3 regions of the Lysinibacillus sp. NPDC096382 genome follow, and region 2 is predicted to be linked to each of the others. Evidence: riboswitches for the same ligand, from Rfam matches in the RefSeq annotation. Region 2 holds a riboswitch; each other region holds the start of a gene.

Evidence for each region. A riboswitch is a leader RNA that binds a small molecule or an ion and turns the genes downstream of it on or off. The one in region 2 is predicted to bind cobalamin.
Region 1: linked by a shared signal. The riboswitch ahead of nikA (nickel ABC transporter substrate-binding protein) and the one ahead of cobT (nicotinate-nucleotide--dimethylbenzimidazole phosphoribosyltransferase) in region 2 are both predicted to bind cobalamin.
Region 3: linked by a shared signal. The riboswitch ahead of ACIQZA_RS12715 (FecCD family ABC transporter permease) and the one ahead of cobT (nicotinate-nucleotide--dimethylbenzimidazole phosphoribosyltransferase) in region 2 are both predicted to bind cobalamin.

What each region holds. Positions count from the first base shown of each region.
Region 1 is NZ_JBIWFC010000002.1:258,918-269,444, forward strand. Features, by position in the region: gene nikA (nickel ABC transporter substrate-binding protein) at 1-1,397, opposite strand, end outside; cobalamin riboswitch at 1,547-1,739, opposite strand; gene ACIQZA_RS05060 (hypothetical protein) at 1,857-2,831, opposite strand; gene ACIQZA_RS05065 (histidine kinase) at 3,187-3,453, opposite strand; gene ACIQZA_RS05070 (M3 family oligoendopeptidase) at 3,553-5,361, opposite strand; gene ACIQZA_RS05075 (hypothetical protein) at 5,649-5,777, shown strand; gene ACIQZA_RS05080 (YjcZ family sporulation protein) at 5,819-5,935, shown strand; gene ACIQZA_RS05085 (Dph6-related ATP pyrophosphatase) at 6,363-7,052, opposite strand; gene ACIQZA_RS05090 (ATP-binding cassette domain-containing protein) at 7,172-10,342, opposite strand.
Region 2 is NZ_JBIWFC010000001.1:437,426-447,952, reverse strand. Features, by position in the region: gene ACIQZA_RS02080 (YjiH family protein) at 1-218, opposite strand, end outside; gene ACIQZA_RS02075 (CotD family spore coat protein) at 1,133-1,522, shown strand; gene glnA (type I glutamate--ammonia ligase) at 1,656-2,990, opposite strand; gene ACIQZA_RS02065 (MerR family transcriptional regulator) at 3,075-3,449, opposite strand; gene ACIQZA_RS02060 (methionine gamma-lyase family protein) at 3,740-4,990, opposite strand; gene ACIQZA_RS02055 (trimeric intracellular cation channel family protein) at 5,404-6,009, shown strand; gene ACIQZA_RS02050 (hypothetical protein) at 6,085-6,234, opposite strand; gene cobT (nicotinate-nucleotide--dimethylbenzimidazole phosphoribosyltransferase) at 6,258-7,313, opposite strand; cobalamin riboswitch at 7,427-7,604, opposite strand; gene ACIQZA_RS02040 (hypothetical protein) at 8,111-9,172, shown strand; gene ACIQZA_RS02035 (hypothetical protein) at 9,500-9,724, opposite strand; gene ACIQZA_RS02030 (SMI1/KNR4 family protein) at 9,838-10,314, opposite strand; partial or broken gene ACIQZA_RS02025 (DUF6584 family protein) at 10,463-10,527, opposite strand, start outside.
Region 3 is NZ_JBIWFC010000007.1:194,495-205,021, reverse strand. Features, by position in the region: gene ACIQZA_RS12725 (DNA topoisomerase III) at 254-2,428, opposite strand; gene ACIQZA_RS12720 (hypothetical protein) at 2,778-2,957, shown strand; cobalamin riboswitch at 3,153-3,336, shown strand; gene ACIQZA_RS12715 (FecCD family ABC transporter permease) at 3,526-4,515, shown strand; gene ACIQZA_RS12710 (ABC transporter ATP-binding protein) at 4,516-5,289, shown strand; gene ACIQZA_RS12705 (ABC transporter substrate-binding protein) at 5,348-6,346, shown strand; gene ACIQZA_RS12700 (precorrin-3B methylase) at 6,394-7,089, shown strand; gene ACIQZA_RS12695 (nucleotidyltransferase) at 7,872-8,714, shown strand; gene ACIQZA_RS12690 (peroxiredoxin family protein) at 8,947-9,459, opposite strand; gene ACIQZA_RS12685 (MarR family winged helix-turn-helix transcriptional regulator) at 9,925-10,356, shown strand; gene ACIQZA_RS12680 (ABC transporter ATP-binding protein) at 10,427-10,527, shown strand, end outside.

The DNA of each region.
Region 1 (10,527 bases), on a different contig from region 2:
TCTTTGGCATTTGGTAAGCCTAATTTTGCTTCATAGACACCATTAGCGTTTGGTGTAGCTGATTCATTAGCAAAGCTATGTGGATCTGTTGGTGGTCCATTTGTACGCCAGAAATTAATATCAACCTGATTATCCATTAATTTTTGCAGACCTACCATCACATCTGCGCCTTCTAAATTCAACTGTACCCCTATTTTTGCTAGTTCACCTTGCATTAGTTCCGCCATTGGCTTTTGAATCGCATCTGTAGCAATGTAGATTAAATCTAATGTTAGTGGCTGTCCGTTTTTAGAGCGAATTTTTTCACCCTTCTGTAGCTTCCATCCCGCTTCATCTAGCAATTGTTGTGCTTTTTTGGGATTATATAAAATTGGCGCTAAATCAATATTGGCATATGGAATAGCATCCCAAAAAAGTGTATTGGCAACCTTTTCTGTACCATGTGTTATACTATCAACCATTTGTTCCTTATTGATTGCATATTGAATCGCTTGGCGAACCTTCAATTCTGCTAACGGGCCAGACTGTGTATTGAACAGTAGCGCTTTTGTAGACAAAGGTTCAGACGTAGCGGTTTTATATTTACCACTATCTTTTAAATATGTATAATTATCTAAACTAATAATGCCTCGACCATATATTAAATCTAATTCTTCGTTTTCAAAGGCCAATGAAATAGATTCTGAATCAGGGATGATTTTTACTTTTATTTGTTCTACAAGAGGTTTTTCCCCCCAGTAGTTTTCGTTGCGACTGAATAGAGCGTACTCATCCTTTTTGTAATCTGTTAAAACCCATGGGCCTGTCCCAATTGGCGCTTTAATTGCATCTTGGGTCGCATCACCTTTAGGGAATCCATTATCACCTAAAAAACGGAAAGGTCTTACAAAGGCAAGTTCGTTTAAAACAGGATAATACGGTTCATCCAATTGCAAACGAATTGTAAATTCATCCACTTTCACAACCTCTTTTATATGGTTTACCATACCCATCCAAGAATGCATATCACGGTTTGCTAAAACGGCATCAAAGTTTCGTATTACATTATCTGCATTAAAAGCTGTTCCGTCTGAATACTTAACATCTTTTCTTAAATGAAAAGTATAAGCAGTTTTATCATTAGAGATGTCCCAACTTTCCGCTAATTTCGGTGTAATTGTCCCATCGTCGTTATATTCAACCAATGATTCATAGACCATTGCTTGTGCTGTCATTTGATTTGGTAAATATGTATGGGGATTTAATGGACCTACATCTAATGGCCACCCAATCGTTATCATTTTTTCGTCTGTCTGTTGTTTCGATGCTGTCTCTCCCTTTTCATTGCTTGTACAGCCAGTGAGTAAACTGAACATCAAAATAAGCGTGAAAGGAAGTAAATACTTTGTCAATCTCATTTTCTGTCTCCTTCTTTGTTTGTGGTGCACTAAATGAAGAATCTAAAGATTGAAAGAAGGCATAAAAAAAACCTTATTCCAAAAGAATAAGGACAGAATAACTTACTATAAGTAAGCCTCTATCCATCTCCCTATCTTTCGTAGATCATCAATGAATCTCTTTACAAGCAGGCATTCTGGCTCATGAATCATGATTTTGCTTCACCTTCCCAAGTAATTACTCAGTGGTTATCGAAACAAAACTCCTCATTTACAGCTGCGGGACAGCATGGGATTTACACCCATTTTCCTTTTAATTGAATGAAAGTTTATTTCACTCAAACTTGTAATGGTTGCTATGAAATTAGTATTAAACATAACATGCGCTAATGTTCACGTCAATTTCATTTTCTGAATATAATAAAAATCTTATATATTATGACTAACTTAACCCTGGCCTCATGTAACTACTTTTTATTTTTAGTCACGCTTCTTCAATGAAAACAGAAGATAGATCGTATCAATTTCATGGGATTCTTCCAAAACCCAAGAGGTTTGACTTAAAATCCGCTGCAATCCCTCTAGCCCAAGATATTGGATTTGCACGCCAACAAACTCTGTAAATCCCAAGTATCCCGGATTTACATGCGCTCGGTCAAAAATTAATGAACCCGTGACCCTAGCGTCCTCCGGAGAGTTAGTATAGAAATGGTTTAGATTTTCAATGATATCTGAATCCGAACCGTACTCAAATAGACCGCCCTCCGATGAACAGAGCTGAATCCAGTCGAAACGTTCTAAACACATCTTTAATAATGCCTCTGGTTGATTCCAGTCATAATGAATAATATTGAGGGTAATGTCCAGGTCTTGAAAGCGTTCCCCTGGCTTCTTCAAAACGTCGATGCATCGTTTGGCAAAATTGGGGCCGTAAGTATCGATATCTAAAATATTGATTTCAATCTTGCGTTCCTTTAATAATTCTGGGTCCGATTCTTGAATGAGAATTAAGGTGTTAATACTGTCGGTAGCGGCTCCCCCAGCGATATTGAAGAAACAAAGGTTCCGTTCAGGGAATTGCTTGAGCTGGGGGAGCAAAATTTCCGACTGGCGCCGGCAAAGATCCCTCAGCCTGATCCGGAGTCCCATGAAAGAAGTTTGCTTCACCGCCCACTTGTCCCGGAAACCTAATTTTATCCCGTTGGTTAAGTCGGGGCCAAGTTTGTACAGCAAAGTACGCATGCCGCTAAGATAGGAATTGTCAACATTCGACATTTTCACAAAGATGTTGCGGATAAAGCCAGGCATCTTTTTTAATGATTCAATGCTCTTGGCTGACTTGAGACAGCTCAAATGATACGCTTGTTCATCAATACTTGCGTTGAAAAGGGGATGTGTAATATCCAAAATCGGCAATTGAATATCATTCTCGAAAACGGCATAAAGAATTTGCATTGTCCACTTTATCACCACTCTATTTATCAATTTTCAAACCCATTTAGGTGATCAAACAACAAATATATCTTCTCCTCGATCTTCTTATATAAATTGAAACGCAAACTTTAAACCGATAGGAATAGTTAACCAAAGCAATAGAGTTGCTCAATATTATTCTGAAACAAAAAGCATTTTCCAATTTGTTTTTGGTAAGAAATTTCCACATCAATAGTACCCCAATAGCCCATATTGGTAGGATTAAAAAGAATTTTGGTGTTAAAGTTTCAGATTCACCTAATGAACTCTGTCTTTTTGTTTTGATATTCGTGAATTGAATATTAATAACTTCACCATCTTCAAAGAACGTACCCGCTTATTGCTCTAATAAATAAAATATCGGTAGTACTATCAATCCTAGTAGAAAAAGCAGTGGCATCGCGGAAACAATTAACGCAAAAATTCTCAACTTCCCCTTTTGGCTAAAAAATGCAGTTAGAAATGAAGCGATTATTAAAGAAATAACCACAATGTCCCCAATTTCCGAGGTTCCGTTCACTTCAATTGGTGTAATAAAGGCGAAAATAATGAACAAAGAAAACAATAACAATGAAATAATACTTAAATATTTTCTTAACACCATTACCTCACCTCATCTGCACCTTTAGTATAAGGCTACTGGGAAAGTCCACTTACAAATGGCGGTTGGATTATTTTCTTTTGTCATTAAGGTTCGTCATCTTTAAATAATGATACACTCTCTACTTAATTTGATAAATTCATCCACATCTTTAATGCATAATTCTATTCCCTTTTTCCAAAAAGCTTCCGAAGTGATATCATCACCTAAATGTTTCATCACTAATTCCTCTGTGCACATACTCCCTGAATCGCGAAGCAAATCTAAATAACATCTTTCGAATTCTTTACCTTCTTCTTTTGCCTTTGCAAATAAACTCAATGCAAACAAATATCCGAATGAATATGGAAAATTATAAAAAGGAGATTGTGTCATATAATAATGTGGTGTCCATATCCATGAATGCAGTGAAGGATTATCAAGAGAACCATCATAGCCTTCATCTATTGCTTCTTGCATAATTTCGTTTAAGCGTGATGATGAAACAATTCCTTCTTTACGTTCTTCATAAAATTTCTTTTCAAATAAAAACCGAGAATGAATATTCATGAAATTCATGACACTACGCTTTAATTTCTCATCAAGCAAAAATAATTTTTCATTAGTAGATTCAGCTTTTTGCATTGCCGCATCTAATATAATCATCTCTGAAAACGTTGAAGCAGTTTCAGCAATGCTCATTGGATATTGTTTATTCACGCCATTAATAGATTTCATTGCATCGTTATGGAAGGCATGTCCTAATTCATGAGCAAGTGTTAATACATCTGTAATTGTACCGCCAAATGTCATGAAAATTCTTGATTCTTTCGAAAGTGGAAAACCTGAACAAAATGCAACAGCGGACTTATTTGCACGATCTTCAGCTTCTATCCATCCTTCACTAAATGCCTTTTTAGAGAAATTTTCTAATTCTGTTCCGAATTCACTAAAATGCTCCAAAATAAAATTAACAGCATCTTCGTATTCAATTTTTTGTTTTTTTGTTGTAATAGGTGCCCAAAAGTTAAATGATTGCATCTTTTTATAGCCATTTATTTTTGCTTTTTGATTTAGGTAGTCAGTGAAGGGTTTTTTAAATTTATTAACGACAGACCACATCGCATGAAGCGTTTCCTCCTTCATACGATTTTTAATTAAAGATTCTTGTATTACATTATCTAAGCCACACTTCTTGTAAACTTGTAATCGAAAGCCTGCAATATGATTTAATATTTTCGCAAATAGTTCTTCATTCTCTTTCCACGTATCTTCTAAAGCATAATGGGATTCTTTACGAACATCTTCATTAGGATGTGAACGTAAGTTGATAGCTTGACCGACGGATACATTTTTTTGTTCTCCATTTATTTGAACTTTAATCGTAAAATTATTTATAAAAGAACTATAAAATTGCCCCCAAGCATGATATCCATCTACCATGAGGTCTGAAACTAAATTTTGTTCTCCATCTGAAAGGGTTGTCTCACCGTCTTCACGCCATTCATTCAGTATAAACTTAAAATTTGCTAAAACATCAGTATTCAGTAGACCCTGCCACAAATGATAATCAATTTTTACCAGAGTATTTTTTACTTTTTTCAATGCCGATTCAAAACGAGTATTTATTGTCGTAATGATCCCTTGGAGAATTATAGCCTCCTGATCTTTTGGACTTTGAGCAAGAAGGCAAGTTATAAAAGAATTTGCTTGAGATATATTAGTTCGAATATCTCCTATGTATTCAACTAAAACCACAATATTAATTGATTCATTTATTTTTTGTGGAACATTAAAGGAATTTGCTTTTTCTTCAAATTCAGAAATTTCTTGTTCCAAATATCTTATATGTTCATGTAATTGTGATGATTTACTTCCACCTTGGAACAAACTATCTAAGTTCCATATTTGCCTATACTTTGTTTCGCCCAATCATTTCTCCCCCTTAAACTATTCAGCAATAATCAAACGTACATTCCCATCTTATCACATCATGGAACATTAGCGAGTGTTATTTGCGCAACTGTTTAAGTATTGTTAATTTACTAATATAATCAAAAATATACCCAAATTATACGTTAAGTTCCCCTTTTTGACATCGTTAAGGTATAAAGAAAGGAAGATTTGAAATTTAGGTATGCGCGTGTTAATACGCAAGATCAGTCGTTATCACTTCAATTTAATGTAATTGTCGAAGGACTTTGCGTTTAGTTGCAATCGTGGAAGATTTTGAAGCAAAGGATATTCATATTGTATTTCTGCAAGATAAAATTGACAGAACAACTGCTATGGGAAGTTTTTTTAAAATTTATATTCAAGGAGTAGATAAATATCGCAGTTCCTTTTAACAACTATTCATATTATAGATTGTAGAAAGGAGGTAATAACTATGTCTGAATATTGCGGTAGCGGTAGTGGTTATGGTACTGGTTCAGCATTTGCGCTAATCGTTGTACTATTCATTCTATTGATTATTGTCGGCACTAGCTTCATCGGATTCTATTAATACCCAATACCGCCATCTATCCCATAATTTTTAGGATAATATAAGGTTATCCTTTCCCTTCGAATATTTAAAAAGGGTCATTATCCTCCGGTGACCCTTTATATAGTTTATAAAGAAAAGTATATTATTCAGTCGCATCTGGAGAGGCACTAAGTTTCGCTTTGGAGATAGTAAAAAACACTTTATATACGTGTTTTATTCAATTAATGACGTGCACAAGTGCTGGAGAAATCGCATACTACTTCATATATGTAAATATGTCCATAACACGTAGGATACCGACAAACCAATCTACATATAGTTAGTCCAAAACTAAAACGATTCCTCAAATAGATAGATGATGCCCCATGTTATTCACCGTATTTAAAGAGAAATATTTATTACGCTATTTACAACTATACTCTTGTTCACTTATCTATAAGATTAGTTATTCATCTAGTTCTAAAGGTAAAAACGCATATTCACCGTTTTTAATAACAGCACATTTACGAACTGGAATAGGTTGTTTGAAAATTGGCCCATCTAATACTGTAGTATGGAACTCTCCACCTTCTCCGCAAGGGTCAATACCCCGAGCTTCAAGCTCCTTTATGTATTCATAGGTTAACGTCCGCCCTAAATCTTCCTCGCGCATACCCAAAGATAAATTAACAGTTACAATAATTGTAACAAATCCTAGGTTTATGAACTCTTCAACAGCATCACGATGATCCATCTCCCATAAAGGCATGCCTAGCTTTAACCCAGCATTTTTCGTAACCTTGTCATGCCAGCAGCCATGTTCAGGCATATCTAAGTCTCCTGTTACTAACACTTCTGCCCCTTGATTTTTAGCTTTTTCTAAAAGGCGCATAAATACTTTTTCGTATTCTGTCCAGCTGGCTGCTGCAGTAAAAACAGGTAAACCTATAGATTTCGCTTGAGCACGTATGAGTTCCGGAGGCATTCCGTGGGATCTGGAACGATTTCCTTCTTCCTCCAACATGACGATTAATCCAAGCGCTTCTCCAACCTTCATTGCTTTATATAAAGCTAAGACACTATCCTTTCCACCGCTAAAAGAAGCGATGAATTTCTGCTCTCGAGCATTATTTTTCCAATCCTTTAATTCTGTCATACATATCTTTCCCCTTTAATTTCTAATGACTTTTTAGAAGCTCATCTTCAGAATATCATAAAAACTCATTTGCAATTTTATTATTGCAAATGAGTCTATCTGAAGTAACTTTCGTTAATCTAATTGTTTTGCTCTAGGCATTGGTAAATTGCCATCATATCTCGTTTATTCAACTCGCGAATACGGTTAAAAATTGGAATATCTGCAACAGCCTCTGTTCGTAAGCTTTCTTCCACAACGTCACTTACTTTGCCAGTTAACCATGTTTGCACGTCTACACCATCGACAATTTCCTTACGTCCTTCATCATTGATACCACTTGCAGAGCAACTAACACATGGTACGGATAATTTATAGACGCCATCGTGGAGATTATCTTCTGAAATGACTTTCTTCCCATTACAGAATGGACATTTATGACTTGCTTTAATTTTATTCATTTGTGTCACAATTTTTTTGTAGCCAAATGCTTCATAGACATACGTTAGTTTTTTGTATTTTCCATTTGTGAAATACTTATCAATGATGGTTTCTCTCGTTTCGTCAATGTTGGCAAAATCACAAATTGTTATTAAATTTTTGCTGCTGATTGCATCGATATTGTCTTTAATTTTGTCCCAAAACGGTAAAACATTATTTAGTACTATTTCATAACCAGCAAAGCTTGCTAGATCTAATTCAAGCATTTTTAACGATACTTGTGTTTCTCTAGGAAGTAAGGAGACATCTTCCGTAAGAGTCATATCGCCGCCTACAATTGCTTTTAGTTTTTCAAGCTCTGGTAAGTTCCCTACTGTTTTTATGACCTGTTCGATAGGTTGATGTATTATCTCGCGAATATCAGTGTCGCCAAACGTTAGTTTTTTCTTATGGTTTAGCACCGCTCCTTGACAAATTGGACAGGCAATCATTTCTTTTGATTCTTTCATTTGCTCTTTAATGTTTGATTTCGAAATAACGATATAACGTCCAAGGATAAAATTAAAACCTTCCCATTTTTTTGAGGACTTACTAGCTTTATCATAAAATGATTTTTCCCAATAACCATAGAGGAATGTATGTCTTTCTTCCTCTGTCATTTCATTGTAGCTTTTACTAATATCTTGACCCAGTTCATTCTTGAGCTCATCAAAAAGGAATTGTAATTTCGGATATTGATAATATTTTAATACTTCCATCACGTCTGGATGTAATAAGCCATCCCAGAACGACACTGTTTTGTCTTGTATGACAATATCGAAATCAAATTTTTCAATTTGTAGGCGTCCAGAACAGCTAGGACAATGGTTTTCTTGACTAAAGAAATCGAAGCTTCTCGTATCTTTATTCGTCGGATGTGCAGCCACGATATGGTTAATTAATCCACCGATTTCATATAAAAAACTATACTGACTATATAAGTGTCTTTCTAGATCGATGGCGACGACTGGTGCGATTGTTGCTGATTCATACTCACCATAAATTAAACGGGCCATTGATGACAAGCTTTTTAAAATACCGCCTTTATAAATGTTTTCGGCATTTTTAAAATAGCTAATATGATTGTCTTCTAAGTAATGGATGCCACTTTTTGAAGCAAGTGTTGAAGAGATATGCAATGAAACATCACTATCTGTACTGTTAAGTTGACTAAAATAATCATCATGGCCGACAACATCAAGGTGTTGAACTGGCTCCTGCTGTCTTTTTCCAAAATCAACGATAAAATCAGAGCTCTCAATCATATAAGCATTATGTTCAATCATCATGATAGAAACGGATTCGTCTTTGAGAATGTCCCTAACACTATCAATAAATTGGTTTAAAATATTTTGTGATAAACCTTTTGAAGGCTCGTCAAAAATAAACAGCGTATGGGGATTTCTTGCGTTCGAAAACAGCTCAGACACTAGATGAACACATTGGAATTCCCCTGTCGATAAAGATTGTGTTTTTCTTTCCAACGTCAAGTAACCGAGCCCAAGTTTGATTAGTAAACTTAAACGTTTATGAGCGATGTCTTCATGTGGAAGCTCCTCGATAATGTCTTCAATGGAACGTTGGAAAATATCGTCAATGTCATCACTGTATTTCGTCATTTTCTTTTTAATATCAAGAAACGTTGCAACCGTTGATCGGCTTGTAATTGATTGGTTGCGGTCTTGTCCTACCATGACTAGTTTATCTTTTGGATATCGTTTTAGGAAGTCCTTAGAGATGCACTCATTGACAAGTGTTGATTTCCCACAGCCAGATTCACCTGTAACTGTTACGAGTCTATTTTTTGGAATCTGAATGTTAGCCATTTCAATATTACGACAGTAAAGATCATGAAATTGATAATAGTCTGTAGGCATTGCCTGATTTCGTTCCCAATAGACTGGTTCTGGACGTGGTGATACTTCGACAATTTTACCGCCGTATTTCCCACTGCCAGGTCCAAAGAACAGCTGCTCATCCGCTGTATCGAGCACTGTATCAGAATGATCAATAAGCCAAATTTGGTTTTTATAGCCCAATTGTTTAATTTGCTCTAAAATTTTCAACAGCGTTTGATGATCAAGACCAACAGAAATTTCATCTATAATAATGACCGTATTTTCACTAGCTGCCATAAATTCTGCCAAGTACAGTCGAGTTAATTCTCCACCAGACAAGGTACCCATAATTCGATTTAACGTTAAGTAACCAATATTCATATGGATAATATTTGTAAGAATACGTTGTCTTTCTTCGCTAATCGCCAATTCCTCTGAAAGGGAATAAATCGCTTCTATGCTTAAATTGTTTATATCGGAAATACTATGTGGTTGATTCCATAATTCAAACTTATATTGCTCAACTTCCGGATTATAGCGCTTGCCCTTACACTTTTTACATTCGACATTTTTAGTCGTACCACGCCCTTTACAAGCAGGACACCAACCCAGTGCATTATTAAAGGAAAAAACTTCAGGAGAAAGATCAAACTTATCTGCCAACTTTTCACGTATCTCTTTAAAAACACCTGTATGAGTACCAACTGTCGAACGTGGATTGGCAGAAATGGATGATTTCCCGAGAAAAAGGACTAAAGGCATTTCTTCCATCTTGATGGCACTGAAATTCGTTTCCATAATAGTAGGAAACAAATACTGATATTCTGCCTTTGGCAATAAAGAAACAAGACGCTTCTTAGATTCTTCACCAATTGTTTGGCAAAATGTAGTTTTACCAGAGCCCGACAATCCAGCAATTCCTAAAGATTGATCTTCCGACAAGTTGACATCTAAGCGTTTTATATTGTTAGCAATTAATTGATTTATTTTCATCGGATATTCTCTCCATTCCATTTAGTATTGTCATGTTAGCACAACTTCAACTGCATTTGTTATGTTTATGACATCCAATCAATTATGCCTCGGCATAATTGCGTCCGGAATCGGCTTTGTGCAAGCACAAAGTACTCCTTTCCGATTCCGTGACATCTGCCGGAGGCTTTAACTTCTTTCAGCAA
Region 2 (10,527 bases):
ATAAATTTGGCAATGAGTGAACCAATTGCCGAAATCGCAAACATAATTATAGTAAAATAACTAATAACCGGAGCAATAAAACCTGCTAGTAAATTTGCTAAAATAGCAATTGGAACTTTCCATCCATCTTCCGTTAAGACCGGTGTCATAAATAACAGGACACCAATAAGAGACGGAATTATGAAGAAAAAGTATGTAGAAGTAGGATATTTTTTCATCATTTAAAGCCTCATTTCTCTTGGTTTTCGAAGTTCTATATATCAAGCTTGTTAGTTATGGACTGATCAATTTTACCTCGGCATAATTGCGTCCGGAATCGGCCTAATTCCGTGACATCCGCCGGAGGCTTTAACTTCTTTTGTGCGAATGTCTTTTGTACCGAAAGCGTAGCGACAGGTACTGATGTTTGGACACCGGCTGAAAGAAGTTATCCCGCTAAGAAATGTATATCTGCACTTTAATCAGTAGGAATTTTTTTATGCCTCACTGATTATTAGTCTTTACCAATTAGGCATTTACGAGCCGTTAATCTCCCACTCTTTTTACTTTAAGCGAGAGCGTTGTTACCTGAGCTTCTCTTTTTTGTACAGATAAATTACTGTCCGTTAATGCGCGATAAAAATGGGATAAGGATAAAATAAAAAAACATCCCTCTAAAAAGTAATAAAGGAATGCCCAAACATACTTTTTTATAATTAACATCCGCAATGCAAAATTTCTATTCATTAAGTCATAGCTATAAAATATCATAAACCAACAATACATCGGTTAATTCTACAACAAAATGCATTTTTATTCAATCCATAAAAATTTGTTATTATGATAATTCTCTTCTAATTATCCACACTTCTTCTTAGTATCATTCCCTTTCAACAATGCTCAATTTTACATTGTTTAAAAGAAGACCCATTTGGCCTTGCATACTTGCGTCCGGAAGCTTTAAGTTCTCTCAGCAGGTGTCCAAACATCCGCTGAGAGAACTTAAAGTTTGGTGAAACTCTCCATTAATCATATCTATTTTAATTGCCTAAGAGATTTAACCAGCCCTTAATAGGCATACAAATAGACCATACTGTCTTTCATCTCATATGTTAATTATGAACCACAACTTATCAAAACAGGAGGTTTTACCATGCATAGACGTATGCATCATCATCATGCAGGTCCACATTGTTGTCCACCACAGCATTGCCCAACTCAATTTGATCCACCACACTTTTGTCCGCCAGAGGAATTTGTTCGCACTAATTACATCCATACGGTCGTACCTCATGTACAACCAGCACATATTACAACAGTTAACAAACATATAATTGATCATCAATATCATTTCCCATGCACTGAATGTGTAGTGGAAGAATGTTGCGAAACTCATACACTTTGCGAGATGCCACCTGATCCTTGCCATATGCCACATCATCATATGGGACACCATCACCATCACATGGGCCATCATCATATGTGCCATCATATGGATCATCATACGGGCCATCATATGGGTCATCATCATATGGGCTATTAAAAAATATGCGATGAGGTTAGAAATACCTCATCGCTTCATTTTTTTATAGCATACTGCTTACCTAGTTCTATTAGTGATCTCTTAATTTCATAAGAAAAACCGAGCACCTATACTAGGTACTCGGTTACTATTTTTAGTACATTTTTAAATATTGATCGCGTTCCCATTGGTGTACTGTTGTACGATACATGTCAAACTCGATTTCTTTTGCCTCTTTAAAGTTTGCATAGATATGCTCACCTAAAGCTGCTTGCGCTACTTCATCTTGAGCAAGTAATATTAAAGCATCGTCCAGTGCTGCTGGTAAGTTTGCGATACCATTCGCTTTACGCTCTTCATCAGACATCACGTAAATGTTACGGTTAATAGCTGCTGGTGGTGTTAAGCTACGGCGAATACCTTCAAGACCAGCTTCTAAAATAACAGCCATCGCTAAATATGGATTAGCAGATGGGTCCACAGAACGTACTTCTACACGAGTTGAAAGACCACGTGCTGATGGGATACGGATAAGTGGTGAACGATTTTGAGCTGACCATGCTACATAACATGGTGCTTCATAACCCGGTACAAGACGTTTATAAGAGTTAACCGTAGGGTTTGTCACAGCTGTGAAACCTTGAACGTGAGCAAGGACACCTGCCATGAATTGCATCGCTGTTTCAGAAAGACCTAGTTCAGTAGATTCATCGTAGAATGAATTCTCTTTACCTTTAAATAATGAAACGTTGAAGTGCATACCAGAGCCAGCTTCACCGAATAATGGTTTTGGCATAAATGTAGCATGTAAACCGTGTTTACGAGCAATTGTTTTAACAACTAATTTAAACGTTTGGATATTGTCACAAGCTGTAATTGCATCTGCATATTTAAAATCAATTTCGTGTTGTCCTGGAGCTACCTCATGGTGAGATGCTTCAATTTCGAAGCCCATTTCTTCTAGCTCTAATACGATATCACGACGGCAGTTTTCGCCAAGATCAGTTGGTGCTAAGTCGAAGTAACCACCGTGGTCATTTACTTCTAGTGTCGGTTCACCTTTGGCATCTAATTTAAATAAGAAGAATTCTGGCTCAGGCCCTAAATTGAAGCTTGTGAAGCCCATGTCTTCCATTTTCTTAAGGATACGTTTTAAGTTGTTTCGTGGGTCACCAGCAAATGGCTCGCCTTTAGCAGTGAATACATCACAGATGAAACGTGCTACTTTCCCTTTTTCAGAAGTCCAAGGGAACACTACGAAAGTATCCAAGTCAGGATATAAATACATATCTGATTCTTCGATACGTACGAAGCCCTCAATAGATGAGCCATCAAACATCATTTTGTTTTCTAGAGCTTTGTCTAATTGGCTTACAGGAATCTCAACATTTTTGATTGTGCCAAGAATATCTGTAAATTGTAGACGTATAAAGCTTACGTTTTTTTCCTCGATTAGACGTTTAATGTCCTCTTTTGTGTATTTACCCACAGTTTTCCACACTCCTATAAAATGTCTAGCTTTTTTATCATTACCCTACCCTATTAATAAAGTAATTAATGATGTTGCTTTTTATTAATAGAATCGAGATAAATCCCCACGACGGATGGATGATTTTTGCATGCGCTGCGCTTGAAGCATTTCCTCACGCATGATGCGACGTAATTCTGAGTCACTTAAATTAGGTTCATCTGTTGAAACAGGTTCATTCTTTTTAGCGAACAGCTTTTTAATTTTTGCCATGTTCATACCCTGTTCCAAGTAATCTTTTATTTCTAGCAATGCATCGACGTCATTTAATGAAAACATTCGACGGTTGCCTTCTGTTCGGTGCGGCTCAATTAAATGGTGTTCTTCATAATAACGAATCTGACGTGCCGACAGCTCGGTCAATTGCATTACGATATTCATTGATAATAACGGCATAGTTCGTCTAATTTCACGACTCATTTAAGTCCCCTCCAATACCTGCTAATAATATAACGAAAAATTTACACTGTCAACCGCTCATGTGAGGTTTCCTAACATGAGTTAAAAAATTTTTTTCGAAATTGTAAAAAACTAAAATTATTATCCTAACGTGGAGATTGATTTCCGTTCCGACTTGGCGCTTTTCCTGGGGCGGCCGATGTCCAATTCACTTAATTACATTTCTACGTTTTAACAAATGAAATCTTCAACTTTTCATCTATAAATAAAAAACTATTCAAAATAGAAATTTTGAATAGTTTTTTCTCTACTTATTTTTGGATTTTTTGAACAGCACTACAAATTGCAAATTTTACGTGTTCGTATGTTAACCCACCTTGAATAAATGCTGTAAATGGCGGACGAATAGGACCGTCTGCTGTAAGCTCAATACTAGAACCTTGAATGAATGTTCCAGCTGCCATGATGACATCATCCTCATAGCCAGGCATATAAGCAGGCTCTGGTGCATAATGCGCATTAATTGGTGAATTCGCTTGAATTTCACGGCAAAAAGCAATCATTTGTTCCGCAGTTTGGAAAGAAACCGATTGAATTAAATCTGTACGATTAGCATCATAGCTCGGTGATGTATTCATACCAATTTCTCCTAGTATAGCAGCCGTGAAAATCGCACCTTTTAAAGCTTGAGATACAACATGTGGTGCAAGGAAAAATCCTTGATAGAAATCACCAAGCGTATTTAATGTTGCTCCTGCTTCAGCACCTATACCTGGTGATGTCATACGATAAGCACATTTTTCTACTAAATCTGCACGGCCAGCAATGTAACCTCCAATTTTCGCTAAGCCTCCGCCTGGATTTTTAATGAGTGAGCCTGCAATTAAATCAGCCCCAACCTCTGTCGGTTCCTGTGCCTCAACAAATTCACCGTAGCAATTATCAACGAAAATAACTGCATCCGGTGCTAATTCACGGATTTTTGCACACATGACTGTAATTTGCGAAATGGTAAATGATGGGCGTGTTGCATAGCCCTTCGAACGTTGGATAGCAATCATTTTTGTGTTTGGTGTAATTGCAGCTGCAACACCTTCCCAATCGATCGCTTGATTATCGATTAAATCTACATGGCTATAACCGATTTTATAATCTTTTAAAGAGCCAGTATCTTTATCGCCACCATCAACTATTGATTGCAATGTATCATAAGGCTGACCCGAAATATAAAGTAATTCATCACCCGGACGTAGTACTCCGAATAAGCTAAGTGTAATTGCATGTGTACCAGAAATAATTTGCGGACGTACAATGGCAGCTTCCGCTCCAAAGACCTCTGCATAAACTCGTTCTAGATTGTCACGCCCCTCATCATCATAGCCATAACCATTAGACGGGTGCAGATGATAGTCACTTACTTGATGCTTTCGGAACGCGGCAAGCACTTTTTGTTGATTGAAGAACGCCATGTCTTCTACCTTTGCATGAAAAGGGCGTACCTTTTCTTCTATTTTAGCAGCTAATGCTAGTGTTTCTTCTGATAAATTGGTTGTAAAAGTCATACTGTTCTTCTCCATTTCACATTTGTTCAAATCTTATCTTAACAATTTGTGAGCTTGCCTGCAAAGCTTGCTAATTGCATTAGGCACTAAGATCAATTATGACTCGGCATAATTGCGTGACATCCAACGAAGGCTTTCATTTCTTTTTAGCTATCCTTTTGCGACAGGCACAGGGTGTTTGGATACCTTGAAGTAACTTAAATCCGCATTCATCTCATCCACCTATAGTGCTGGGATATTTCTGTTGAAAAGAAGTAGTTACGAACTTAAAGTTTTAATTCTGCTATAATAAAATATTTAGTATCTGATAATTCCAAATCATAAGTCGATGCTTTTTTTTTGCGAAAACTTGTAGATACAGTAACTAATCTACAACAACATAAAATGATTTATTCACATAAGGGGTGAAAGGGTTGGCTTGGGAGGTTTTTAGTATCATTGGCACAATTGCCTTCGCAATTTCCGGGGCAATAATTGCAATGGAGGAAGAATACGATTTATTCGGTGTATATATACTCGGTATCGTAACTGCTTTTGGTGGTGGAGCTATACGAAACTTACTTATAGGTTTACCTGTAACAACACTGTGGGGGCAGGATAGAATGTTCCAAATTGCCATTGCAGCTATTACGCTCTTTTTTTTATTTCCACATCGACTCATTCAACATTGGCATCGTTGGGGCAATGTCACTGATGCTATTGGATTATCGGCATTTGCGATTCAAGGTGCCCTTTATGCTGTGAAGCTCGACATGCCTATTAGTGCCGTTATTGTTGCTGCTGTCTTAACAGGGTCAGGCGGTGGAATTATTCGTGATTTATTAGCTAGACGACAACCATTAGTCCTCCGCGATGAAATCTATGGTGTTTGGGCAGCATTAGCCGGGCTTATCATAGGACTTCAACTATTTTCAGGGGATATCTTTTTATATGTATTATTTGGTGTGATCACAGTACTAAGAATACTTTCATATATAAAGAAATGGCGTTTACCGTTACGGAAGTTGAATCGAGCATAGATATACTGTTGCATATTTAAAGCCCAAATCTGATATTTGGGCTTTAATTTTTAAATTCATTCTTTCTTAGCGGTTCTATTCAACGACTTTGGCTGTTCTATCCACGATTTTGACGGTTCTATCCACGATTTTGACGGTTCTATCCACGATTTTGACGGTTCTATCCACGACTTCGGCTGTTCTATCCACGATTTTGACGGTTCTATCCATGACTTCGTTTATCACACACCGTGATCCGCGTAATAAAGTTACTTTTTCAACAGCAACATTGCTTCTTCTAAAGTAGCCATATTTTTCATCATAGAGCACGCTGCGTCCAAAATAGGAAAGGCTAAAGCTGTACCAGAGCCCTCCCCCAATCGCATATTCATCTGCAACATCGGTTCAACTCCGAGCATTTCAGCGGCAATTTTTGCACCTGGTTCTTCAGAGGCATGCGAAGGAATGATATAGTCTTTTACGTTAGGTTCAAGTTCGTAAGCGATAAGGGCAGCGATGGTAGAAATAAAACCATCAATAACAACAGGTTTACGATGTGCAGCGGCAGCAAGTATCACCCCAGCCATAGCGCCTATTTCTAATCCACCGACTTTTCCAAGAATATCTATAGCATCATCACGATTTGGTTTATTTAATGCAATAGCATCATAAATGACTTGTACTTTATGCGCTATCCCGCCTGGTCCAACACCTGCACCGAAGCCTGTCACTTCATTCGGATGACATTCACGAAGAACCGATAATATGGCAGCACTCGGTGTTGTATTACCAATACCCATTTCACCTGTCCCGAGTACATTTATCCCATTTTTTATTTCTTCTGTAGCTACTTCAATTCCTACTTCAATAGATTGAATGGCTTCTTCCCTTGACATAGCAGGGCCCTTTGCCATATTGTCCGTGCCATATTTAATTTTTTTTACGATAACACCAGCATCATGTGGAATATCTTCTTTTACACCAACGTCAACTGTGACAATTTTAGCATCTGTGATTTTTGCGATGGCACAGACACCAGTTCCTCCTCTAGGAAAATTTAATGTTTGAAAGACTGTTACATTTTGTGGATTAGATGTCACCCCTTCATCACAAACACCATGATCTGCGGCACAGACAATAATTGCTTTATTATCAATCGCAGGAAATAGTTCGCCTGTAATTCCGGATAGTTGCACAGCAAGGGCCTCCAGTTTCCCCAAGCTTCTAGGCGGCTTGCAAAGTGCATCTATGCGTTCTCTTGCCTTCTCCATCATTATGTAGTCAGCACTTTGAATGTTTTGAATCGTCTGTTGTAATAATTGCATGAAAATTTCCCCTTTCTTTTTTGCCCTTGTAACTTGAAGAATGATTTATAGAAAAAATAAAAAGCCTGTAGTTTATTCCATAACAAATAAACTACAGACTTTTCCATCGTCTATATAACCGAAGCAGATAGGCAGGTCTCCTGGCTCAATTTCAACATTTCATAGAACCTTCCCAGAACGATGCTAGTGGCATTCTCTATGAAACTCTCTTTTACAGTGGTGGGACCGCTAAAGCTTTTCACTTTATTCCCTATTCTCCCGCAATGGGCACCTAATGCTCTTATGCAATTACTTTAAATCTACGTCAAAGTAGTTTTTGTGTCAATACATTAGTGAAATTGTATATTTCTTGCCAACTTTTCTGAGTCCGACTTTCCAAGTGACTCAACAATCAACCGGGACAAGAAAGCGAATATTATATCTCATACCTTTAAATAATAAATCGACACGTATATACGCGGTTTCACTTGGTAATGTAAACGTATCTGATAACCGCGTCCAATCAACTGTCCCTGTAATTGGAGCCGATAAGAATTTTTGAAAATATAAGAAAAATCAATTTGTACTTTTAAGAAGATAGCTTAAAGGCTACTCTTTACTGAAGGCATCTGAGCTTTTTCGTCACCCTTAGCCTAAATGATTGCAAAAAAAAATAAAATGAAGGTTGTTTTATTCCCCCTCTTAATCACTTTATTTATATGAGTGTGAGAAATCGTTGATAACAAGGTTCGTGGATAACCTTAATCAACGACATCCACTAGTCTCACATCTCAAATAACTTTTAGGAGGAAATAATAATGGCTTCATGTTCTCAATCTGATTTAACTGCTGCGACAATCCCAAATGTGGTACCATCTTTAAAATTATACGGTAAAGCAAGTAATAATCAACGTTTCTTCTTGTCTGATAATCCAGAAACTATTAGTAGCTCTGTTCCATTTACTAATGGTTTTGCAACGCTTTGGGCTGATACTGCATCTGGATTACAGAGTGTAACTTATCGAATGTTTGTTTGGCATCTAAATAACACAGGTGCGACTATCAAGTTTGGTGTTACCATTGGTAATGGTTCAAGTGGCAGTACTTATCAAGTCTCTGGTGTTAAAGACTGTGTCGAGACTATTACCAACTTTGTAGCTCATGGGAAATGTGCCGCAAAAGCTTTACTCGGAAATACATTAACGCCTAGTTCTCCGGTTGATAGTTCCATTGCAGCGGGGAAAGTTGGATTAGTTAAAGAATGGAAAGTACCAAATGGTTATTTGGTGGGTGGAATTATTGAGTTTACGTTATCGTCTAGTTCTCCAATGTCTTATAAAGTCAGAACAGTAGCTGCTAAAAGTACTACTGCCGATCTTCGTAGTAATCAAAATGCAGTTGTGTCACCAGTTGGAACTCATCCGCGTGGTTCTTGGAACTTTTCCAATATCGACGGCTATGGTACTTCAGATGGTGCTGCTGCTCTATATACTGTTGGAGACGGCAATAAAAGTTTCTCTATAAATAATGGCATTAATGACAACTTAATGACTAAAGACACTAGCTATATGCCTAGCGAAGCTGTAGCAACTAATAAGGGGCATTATGGTGTTATTTATAAGGCGAATATCACTTTCAAAAACCCAACTCAAGCCGATAAGGCATTAAAGGTCTATTTGACAGGTCGTGGAGGTTCATATGGCGGCGCTGTACGTTGGAACAATGGTCCAACTTACGGTGTTCCTACACTGGCTTCCAATACCCAAGGTGTTCGGATTGCTACATTTACTATACCTAAAGGAACTAGTGTTACACATTCAGTCTATACTTCTACAGCTGGCTCGCTTAACACCCCAGCGGCGATACTGATTACAGAGTAATTTAAAGAATTTCTCGTTAAATAAAGGAACCCTGTACTTATCGCAAATTCTCCGATGAGCTACAGGGTTCTCTACATATCATAATATAATATTCATTCGAAACATCTTGGAACGTAAAACCAGGGAAAACGGTATAACTGCTTAATTGGGTATTACTAATTATTTGAGCTTTATCTATTCAAAAAAGAATAAAGAGCTGCGTATGCCACTCAATGATCTTTAATTAACGCACCCCCTTAGGTTTGTATATGTTATTAATCATATTTTACTAAAAGTTAAACAAGCCTACGATATTCCCCACCACAATAAACGAAATACTTCCCAACCCTAAAAAACATACATTAAAACACTTTCTTTTGAAAAAGTTCGAACTTTCATGAATTCTTTACCGGCATCATAAAAAGAATAAACAACGACTGGTAATATTAATGCCATCGCTAACCAATGTTTCCACTCCCCATCATTCCAGGAAAGCTTCCATAATGCATCATAAATTGGTAACATAATTGCAAATAAAAAACCCTGTATATATTTCTTGATGTATCTCTCCACACCTATCCTCACTCGTCACCTCATAATTTTAAAACACTTAAAAGTTATCGTATTTATTCAGGTGTTTTCCTATCTAAATTTTTTAAGTGTAAATCAAGTCTTAAAAGTGCTATTCAACAATTTTCCTTTTTTATAGTCGCAACTAGGAAAAGGTCGGATAATTTTTTTACAACAGTTAGTTTATTTTCAATTATCGTTTCAGTCTCTTCACCGTATTCATGATCTAATAAATAGACAGGAGGATTATTTCCTTCATGTATATTTATTGCGTATGGATTTCCAATACCTATTTCTAACCCGATACAAATATAACCGTTTTTATGTACTGCGCATCCTGGAACATATAATAAACATTCTTTACTAATACTCTCTGGATTCAAGAATTCTATTCGCAATTCAGCTTCTTCATCTAGAGGAACTACCAATTTACTATCACACACTTCTACCGTAGTCATTAGTTCTATCAACCACTCTGGAAGTTTAATATCTAGTTTTTCATTTAGGTCATTTATTTCTCTAACTGTGGCTATCCTAGTGGATGTTCCAGACCTTTGAATCATTTCTTTAGCATTTGTAATTACTTCATTCACCAACGTGACTCCTCCATACAATTGGGAATATTCACCTCTTGAACTAACGCTATTTCTATGTACCTTATACATTCACATACAGCCAGCTATTGCATCTCGTTAGTAAAAAATTTCTTTCCATTATCCTCTAATGAAAAAAATTTTTGATTTAAAATATCCATTTAAAAAATGTATAAACTCCAACCAATGCAAAAATAAATATTAAAATTATGA
Region 3 (10,527 bases), on a different contig from region 2:
CTTAGAGCGATTGATAAGGTTGTTTAATAGAAAAAGACCACTCCGTGATGGGTGGTCATATTGTTTAAAAGGAGACCGACTTAACCGACTAAAACCGACCGAAGAAAGATTATTAAAGATTTTCTTTTACCTTTAATGATTTTTAAAGATAGTTAGCAAACAGCAAGATACTGATATATAAAGCTTTTGAGAATCAGTGATTTTATAAGAAAGGTCGGGTCATTCAACGATATGTTGAAAGTAGAATTGTTAGTTATTGTGGAAATTTAAAAGTAATCTTACGTTCTTTTTCATCCCAAATAAGGTGGGCATTAAAAGATTTCTCGCCTTTTTGAAATCCTTTTATCAAGTCTGTTTCACCAGCTGCCAAGAGTTTTTTTATATTCGATTGTGAAATAGTTTTTCTTAAAAGTTTCTTTGAAACCGAGAATTTACAATTAGCTGTTTTATAATTTGAACAGCCGTAAAAAGTGCCATGATCTATGATTGACCCTTCGCAAAGGATACATTTCCCAACAACTGTTTTTCTTTTATTATATTTTTTATTATACGGATTATTTGCAGTGATTTTATCGACTGCATTTTGATTAAATGCCCATTCCTTTTCACGCTTGTTAGCATCTGAAATCAATTTGTCAGCAAGCTTTTTTACTTGTTCCATAAATGCTGTAGGAGAAGCGTTGCCTTCACCTATTTCAGATAGTCGTTGCTCCCATTTGGCTGTCATGGAAGGGGACGTTAAGATACTTTCACCTAGTGCCTCAATGAGTAACATTCCTTTAGCCGTTGCGAAGACTTGGTTTTTCTTAACTTCGATATAGTTTCGATCTTTTAATGTACCAATAATTCCAGCGCGTGTAGCTTCAGTACCTAATCCTTCCGTTTTCGATAGGACCTTTTCTAATTCCGCATCTTCTAAATGTTTACCCGCTGTTTTCATTACGGTAATCAAATTTCCTTCAGAAAAACGATTTGGTGGCTGGGTTTCACCTTTTTTTACGTTCGCTTTCGCAACGATACCTTGCTCATTTTCATGTAATAGGGGGAGCAGTTCATCTTTGTCTGTAGGTGAGTTATCTTTAGAATGATAAATAACCTTACGCCAACCTTCTTCCATTAGCACTTTACCCTTAGAGATGAATTCTGCACGTTTATCAACAAGTGAATGAATCGTTGTGTAAGAAAATATGGCATTGTTGTAATGTGCTGCAATGACTTGTCTTGCAATTAAATCATAAATTTTTTCTTCTTCTGTACTTAGCTTTGCTACGTCTGGTATTTGCTCGGTAACAATAATTGCATGATGATCGGTTACTTTTTTTTCATTCACATATCTTTTATTATTCATAATTGAACTTGTCGGTGGCGGAAGAAGACTTTTGTATTTATCAATTTTACTTAAATGCTCTAGTATCTTTGGTAGTGTTTTTGCTTCTTCATTCGTTAAAAATTGTGAATCAGATCTTGGATAGGAAACAACGCCCTTTAAATAAAGTTTTTGCAAAATATCCAGCGTATTTTGTGGTGAGAATTTATAAGCTTTGTTTGCTGTAGCTTGTAATGCAGATAAGTTGAATAACAATGGAGGAGCATATTCCTTTGTTTCTCTTTTAATACTATTAATTTCTACTTTTTTATTGATACAGAAATTAGCAATAGCATTAGCTTGTCGTTCTTCTTGAACTCTTGAATTGTTATCTTTATGCCATTTCGCTTTTAACAATTTTCCATCAAAATTAAACTCTGTTTCCACTTCCCAAAATGGTTCTGATTTAAAATTCGCAATTTCATGCTCTCTCTTTACTATTAGTGCAAGTGTAGGTGTTTGTACACGACCAATTGAAAATACATCTTTCACGCCATTTCTTTTGAGGAGTACCGTGTATAATCTAGATGTATTAATGCCAATTAGCCAGTCTGCACATGAACGACTTAGTGCTTCAAAATAAATGTCGCGTGTCTTCTCTTCTGGTAGTAAATTTGCAAACCCATTTTTTACAGCGTTTTCTGTTAAAGATGATATCCAGAGACGTTTCATCGGTTTATTAACACCGCATACTCTTAAAATGGTACGGATAATCAATTCACCTTCACGTCCAGCATCACCACCAATAATGATTTCTTGAATGTCTGGTCTTTTTACTAAACTTTTAATCACATTAAATTGTTTATACTTTGACTTAGTCACTTTATATTCAAATCGATCTGGAATAATAGGTAAAGTTTCTAATGTCCATTTTTTCCATGTAGGATTATATTCTTCAGGGGCTTTCAGTTCACATAGATGTCCAATCGCCCATGTGATAAGTGCTCCACCTGGAAAGTATGTGTTTGGCTTAACTTCAAAAAAACCAGGTTTTTTTGTAAAAGAAAAGGGGGCAGCTAATTTTGCAGCCTGGTCTGGTTTTTCTGCAATTACTATTTTCATATGCTTTTCTCCTATTAATAATAATTACAACTTTATGTTTAATAATTATAAATGAATTTTAAGTATAACGGTTATATTAATAATTGTGTCCTATCTTTTATTAGGAAATCCAATTAGGTTGACTAATAATCTAGGCTTTTAGACATTTTAATTCAGTCAAAATAACAAACCATGTAACAACACCGCCTAAAGAAAAAACATTATTACGAGTAATGGAGACGTGTGGTAAAGGGATTGTAAATGAAGATAGTAATGAAATCATGGAGGCTATTTTAAGCGGTTATAGCATTGGTACCCCGGCTCTCGGGCAGAGACGATAAAGAAACTTATTACAGTCGGCTATTTAGCTATGGAAAATAAAAATTTAGTGTGTACGGAGCTTGGTAAAAACTTGGTAGAAAATTTTCTTGTAAAAGATTTATTTGATTTAGCGTTAACTGGTAGATTAGAAAAAACATTATCGGAAATTAAAAAGAAAGTTTACGAAGGAACAGTTCCTACATTTAATTGTTATTTTTCCGTCAAATAGTGTACTGTGAGGAATTTGTATAGTAAGTAAGATAAATCACTATCTAAATTTATTTATTTTTCTAATAATAATTAATGTTCAATGGTGCTATTTTACGGCTATTAAACGCTCGTTAATTAATATTTTTACTTTAATGTAATATATAATATAATTGCTATCTGGAAAATATTCTGATATTGTTCCTCTTATAACTTAATAAAATATTATTTTGTTGGTGCGAATGACTTGTTCGTTTGCTTAAAAGGGAAATCGGTGCAAATCCGATGCTGTCCCGCAACTGTAATGGAGAGTCTATACAATATGTCACTGTAGCGAGCTATGGGAAGGCGTATAGATAATGAACCTAAGCCAGGAGACCTGCCAATAAAAGCAACAAACTTACATAGAACCACGAGGATGGTTGTAGTGACTGGGAATCGACGCCTTTTATTTAACTATGACATCCTCTTGTAGATAAGGGGATTTTTTTATGCCCTTTGCTTTAAGAGAGGAGCGCGTTTTGAAGAATCCAACAACAAGAAAAATCAACCTACTTTTAGTCGTATTAACTGGTGTCGTTCTAATATCCATGACATCAGCGATAATGGTAGGCTCTGTGTCTATTACACCTAGTATTGTATGGCGCATTATTTTATCGCACATCCCGTTCAATCCACTTGGCATTACATTGGATTGGAGCCGTTCACAGGAAATCATCATATGGCAAATTCGTACTCCCCGCGTAGTACTTGCCATAATAGTCGGAGCGGGTCTTGCCATTTCGGGTGCTGCTATTCAAGCTTTAGTGCGCAATTCAATCGCGGACCCCTATATTTTGGGGGTATCTTCCGGTGCATCTGTCGGGGCTACATCTGTTATTTTACTTGGCACATTTTCATTTTTAGGTATGTATGCGCTATCATTTGCTGCTTTTATAGGTGCGACAATTGCAGTACTGATTGTGTTTTTCTTAGCACGAGTTGGGGGGCGAATTTCAGTTGTTCGATTATTATTAGCCGGAATTGCCGTGTCACTAGTTTTGTCAGCAATGACGAATTTTATGCTCATGATGACGAAGGAAGAGGGGGGCATAAAGGCAGTGATATATTGGATGATGGGAAGTTTGGCTGGAGCGAAATGGGTGAATATAATGATTCCGTTCGTAGTTTTAACGATCGTCTACATAATTTTACGTCTACATTCACGCCATTTGAATTTACTTTTACTTGGCGAAGAATCTGCTGTTACGCTGGGGGTTAATTTAGAGAAATTTCGATTGCTACTAATTTTAGTAATTTCCCTATTAACAGGTGTCCTTGTTGCTGTAAGTGGTGCAATTGGCTTTATTGGCCTGATTATTCCACATATCGTACGCATGATTGTCGGCTCAAATTATAAGTTTGTACTGCCAGTCAGTGCATTAATTGGTGCGATATTTTTAATATGGGCTGATGCAGTTGCGCGCATTGTGATTGCACCTGAGGAAATGCCGATTGGAATTATTACGGCTTTATGCGGATGCCCATTCTTTATATGGATGTTGCGGAGGCAAATGTATTCTTTCGGGGAGGAGAATTAAATGGTATACGTTGCAAAAAACGTTACTTTTGCCGTGCAGCAGGTGAAAATATTAAACAATGTTTCTGTACATATTCAAGAACGCGAGTTTGTGGGCATAATTGGCCCTAATGGCAGTGGGAAATCGACCCTATTAAAAAATATGTACCGTATGCTACAACCTCAAGAGGGAGAAGTATTTTTATTTAATGAAAATATTTACAAGCAATCTTCAAAGGTGATAGCAAAGCAACTAGCCGTCGTAGGGCAGGAAACACCAGTGCTATTTGAGTTCACTGTTAAGGATCTTGTGGCAATGGGACGTACACCGCATAAAAGGCTTATGGAAGTAGATACAAAAGAAGACCTAGCTATTGTTGAGGAATCGATGCAGCAAGCAGGGGTACTGCATTTAAGTGAACGTACTTTTAGTTCCTTATCTGGTGGTGAGAAAAAACGGGTCGTTGTTGCAAGGGCATTGGCGCAACAGGCTAAGGTCATGGTATTAGATGAGCCAACGAATCATTTAGATATTCAACATCAACTCCAGCTCATGGATTTAATACGGGGCTTGCCGATCACGGTCATTGCAGCCTTACATGATTTAAATATAGCAGCAACTTATTGCGATAAAATTTATGTTTTAAAGGACGGAGAAATTGCGGCATATGGAACTCCGGTTGATGTATTAACACCCTCATTGCTACAAAAGGTGTTTGGTGTACATGCGGAAGTTAGTGTACATCCTGTCACGAAAAAGCCGCATATTTATTATATATCTGAGCAATTTTTATAGTTAGTTAAGGGTTTTACATTTCTTTCTATATAGTATTTAGAAAAAAGGAGAAGTAGACATGAAGACATTAAAAAGCGTATGGCTTGTTCTTGCAATCGCAATGCTAAGTATGTTAACAGCTTGTGTTAACGAGGAAAAACAGGAGTCATCATCGCAAAGCGAACAAGTAGAACCAGCAAAAGCAGGAGCAACGGAAGTAACGATTGACAATAACGATACGACACAAGTCTATTCGGAAGCACCAAAAAAGGCAATTAGCTTAAATCAGCATGTGACAGAGATTATGCTAGCGTTAGGCTTAGAGGATTCAATGGTCGGAACAGCGTATTTAGATGATGCAATTTATCCACCGTTACAAGCAGCATATGAAAAAGTTCCAGTATTAGCTGAGCAATACCCAACAAAGGAACAAGTGATTGATGCAGGAGCAGATTTTTTATATGCAGGCTGGAAAAGCGGGTTTAGTGAGAAGGGTGTCGGAACATCAGAAGAACTAGAAGCACTTGGCATCCACACTTATTTACATACATCTTCAAGCATTAAAAATCCTAAGTTAGAGGATATTTTCGGGGATATCCGCAATATTTCTAAGATATTCCATGTGGAAGACCGTGGAGAAAAATTAATTGAGCAAATGACAAAAGATGTAGAGGACATTCGTACGAAGCTTCCGCAAGAGGAGGGTAATTTACGTATTCTTGTATTTGATAGTGGTGAGAAAGATGTTTTCACTGCTGCACAAAACTTCATGAATGAACTTGTGACAGTAGCAGGTGGAAAAAATATATTCGGCGATGTTGAGTCTGGCTGGACAACCGTTTCAAAAGAAGATGTAGTTGAGCGCAACCCTGAAGTTATCGTTGTAATTGACTATGGTTCAACTACTGCTGAAGAAAAAATTAATTTCCTAAAAAATGATCCGGCACTAAAAGAAACGGAAGCGGTAGTAAACGGACGTTTCGTTATTTTACCACTATCAGCAGCGTCTGAAGGTGTTCGTGCGGCTGAAGCAATTCGAATTTTGGCACAAGGATTTTATCCAGAAAGCTTTCAATAAAGAAGAGGAGCTAGCCATGTGCTAGCTTTTTTCATAGGAGGGTAAAAATGACTATAAATGCTTTTAGCCATAATATTCCTGAAAAAACATTTGCTAAGTTAAACAGAGAGGGTGAATTTACGCGTCTTGCTGTGAGTCCTGGCATTATCAACAAACATTATACACCAGCACAATTTCAAACAATCGCAGAGGTAGTCGGAGTGAGTGGTGCTATTAAATATTCTGCGTCCTACAGTATACTACTATCTGTACCGACAATAGAATTTACGGCGGCCAAAAGGAAGTTGGAAAAGGTGGGCTTATATATTGCAAAGCAAGGTCAGATTGTAGCTATGAAGGCTTGTGATTTTTGTGATGGCGATAAAATGGAGGCAGCACAGATTACAGAGGAGCTGTATCAGCAGCTTGAAGGCTTGGAAGTACCAAGCAGGATTCGCATTAATATGAATGGCTGTGCATCAGCTTGCTATAATGCCGTTTATGATGATATTGGGCTTGTATATCAGAAAGATAGTTTCGATGTGTATTTAGGGGCAGTTCCAATGGGGAAAAATGCACAGGCAGGGGAGCTATTTGTGAAAAAAGTGCCTGTACAGCATATTGAAAGTCTTTTACAGGAAATAATTAGGGTCTATAAAGAACTTGCTCGCCAAACAGAGCCCTTTTATAAATTTTACAAGAGAACAAAAGATGCAGACTATTGGCAAACGATAAAAAATCACCCAGGTAATCAACTACTATGAAAATAGTTCCGCGGATTCTAGTAGGATATGATGAGCTACATACAAACAATTCGTAAGTTGATTGAGAATGGCTAGCCGACGAAACGGTATTGGGGAATGATTAAAAAATGGTCTAAATTCGGTGCTCAATTTAAATGGTTCATCACCAAAAGTGGTGGATGACTTTTGTTAAAACTTCTACTATGTAAATAGTTGATTGGAGTGGAGACTGGGCGACTCCTCGGGGGTCAGCGATAGAGGAACGAAGGCTAAAAGCATCACATCCTGTGATAACGCCTTCGTGACCAACATCGTGTTGGCCCGAGACCCTGCAGCGTAGCGGATGTTTTCTGTGCGAAAGCGTAGCGACAGCAACACCAAAAGCGGCACATCGGACGCCCCCAGGAAGCTCTGCTCTGCGCGAAAGCGAAGCGTCAGCGGCAAAGCGCCCAGTCGGAACGGAAATCAACCACACGTTTTGCTGATGATCCAATTAAATGTGAAAAATTCAAATAAAGAGTATTTTAGCTAGAAGACGGAGTTTACTAATAATAAGGATAAAAATTACGAATTAAACAATATGAAGGTTATTTTAGCCTAATGTGTACTTCTAAAATGAAAGTAGGATAGCGTGTTCGATAGAGAACGTGCTATCCTATTTTTATGCGAAATAGATATTAATAGATAGTAAAGAAAATGACTATGTAAAGTCATTATTGATCGTTAGAAGATAAAACCCATAGCGAGAGGCGTAGCATAGTAGGTAGACGAAGTGACTATAAATTAATAAAAGGAGATATGTGATGACTATTATTAAAGAAATTGGAAGCTTATGTATTACTGATAGCGATGGCCACATTATTAACCATTCAGACTGGGATAAAATCAACCCAATTTTTCATCCTGTGATCTACGATGTGGTTAATACGTATTCCACTCACCTTCAAGATGACTTACATAGTGTATACATAAGAGGATCCATTCCAAAAGGGATAGGTATTGAAGGCGTAGCTGACTTAGACACAATAGCGGTTACAAAGCAAAACCCTAATAAACCACAGTTAAAGCGGTTAAAAGAAGTAGAACAACAATTAAATCAAAAACATACTTGTGTAGATGGTATTGAACTAAGTTTATACTGTGTAGAAGATATTTTAAATGCGTCATCTTTTTCAATCATTAGTTTCATACTCAAAACCCATGGAATATGTGTGTTTGGAGAAAACTTAATACCCCAATTACCAAGATATAGAGCTGACGAAGCTTTAGCAAATGACCACCTTATTCATTTACAAGGTCAAATTAAAAATGCCTGTGATGATCTTCAAGATAATTCTGATATAGAGGATATGAAAGATTGTTGCAAGTGGATTATGAAAATTTTAGTAAGAGCAGGACTTGCGCTTGTCATTACTAAAGCAAACACATATACAAGGGATTTATATCCTGCTTATAAATTGTTTTCGGAATATTTCCCTGAAAAGGAAAACGACATGAAAAAAGCGCTAGAATATGCCATAACACCCATAATAGATGCAAACCTATTGTTATCGTTTTTAAATGAATTTGGAACGTGGATGATTAGTGAAGCTGATAAATGGTTACAATTCTATAATCCCAATAGAGAATTAAACATGAAAATATAATCTAATGAATAACTTACGAAGTTCGAATTCACGTTAGTAGCTACAAATGAAATTAGCTTTGTTGATTCCATATACAGAAAAAGGTAATCACATCTTAGTCATGTTTAAAATGAGATTACCTTTTATTTTTAAGCATTTTAATTTTAGAGCAATCGTATAATGCAAATCATTCGAGATTGATAGTTTTTCTACTTTTGTTGCTCTACAATTGCGCTCAATCAAATATTTTTATTTATTGATTTGTCTTTAAATTCTTTCCGATATATTGGATAATTTTGCGAAGTTCAGTAGATGATGGGCGTCCAAATGGACTTGTTTGTTTTTGTTGATATAGCAGTTGTCCATTTTCATCAACTAAGAAATAAGCTGGTTCTCCATGCGTACCATGATCCTCATATGGAGCATTTTCTCCATGATAAAAAACATCATATGCTTTTACTGTTTTTAACTCTTTATCAGTTAAGACAGTAAAAGTAATGTTATGTTCATCAACCATTTTCTTTAAATTTTCTAACTGGTCCGTTGAGATTGTAATTAGGTGTACATTCTTGCCTTCAAAATAACTTTTGCTTTCTTCAAGCTCTTTTAAGTCATGAAGACAAACAGGGCACCATGATCCTCTGAAAAAGATAATGAGATGCCAACTTTTATGCTGGTCTTGATGAGATACAAAAGAGAATTCTTCGCCATTAACTGCTGGAAGAGTAAAATCGGGGACTTTATCACCCAAATTAAATGTAGACATACTTATCCTCCTAAAAATTGTGAATTCTTATTGAGCTCTGGTAGAGATTTGGAACACATTTATATTCTTTCCTTTTCTAAATTAGATATGTAAAATATAATCCCTAACTAAACTGAAAAAAAACGTTCCTTCCAACGCATTCCAAGCTGTAAATTTTTTTATATTCAGGCTTAGAAGAGTGAAAATGAATATTGTTATTTTGTCATTTCTTAGCATACTTTATTTCAAAGCAAAATCACTTATTTACATAACAAAAAGTGGTTTTACTTTTTTGTTGAACTTTTTGCAGGCCATATGGCAAACTGAATACGAAGATAAATCTGAACATGATCCATCTTTTACCTAAGGGCATAAGCGTCTTACGAATAAAATTATGTATTGAGTTACATACGACATGCCCACCAGTACACTAAATCTAGTTTTTAAATACTAAAGTTTGCACGCTAACATATAGGAGGTAGAAAATTGAGCAAAAAGAGATCAGTTGGGTTAGAGTTACGTACATTGTCGCTCTTAATGAGAAGACAATTGGATCAAACACTAATGGAAAAAGAAAACCTTACTGCCATGCACGGTTGGACGATTAGTTATCTTTACAAAAACCAAGATAAGGATGTCTTTCAAAAAGATTTTGAAAGAGATTTTTCTATTCGTAAATCAACAGCATCTAGAATACTAAAGGCTATGGAAAATAACGGTTTGATTACAAGGCAATCTGTGCCCTACGATTCAAGACTCAAAAAAATTGTCTTAACAGAAGATGCGCTGAAAATACATGACAGTATCATGACTCGTAGAGCGCTTCTTGAACAAAAATTACTAACAGGTATCCCGGAAGAGAAACTTGATGTGTTTTTTGAAGTAATGGATGCTATGAAAGAAAATATAGAATCTTGAAGAAGATGCTATTTTGTTGTTTTATGACTATATAGTTAGCATGCTAACTAAAATGAGGAGGACTGCAAATATGTTGAAAATATTTAAATACTTAAAACCGAAAGAATGGACGCTTATTGTTGCTAGTATTGTGTTCATTGTAGGGCAAGTTTATTTGGATTTGAAATTGCC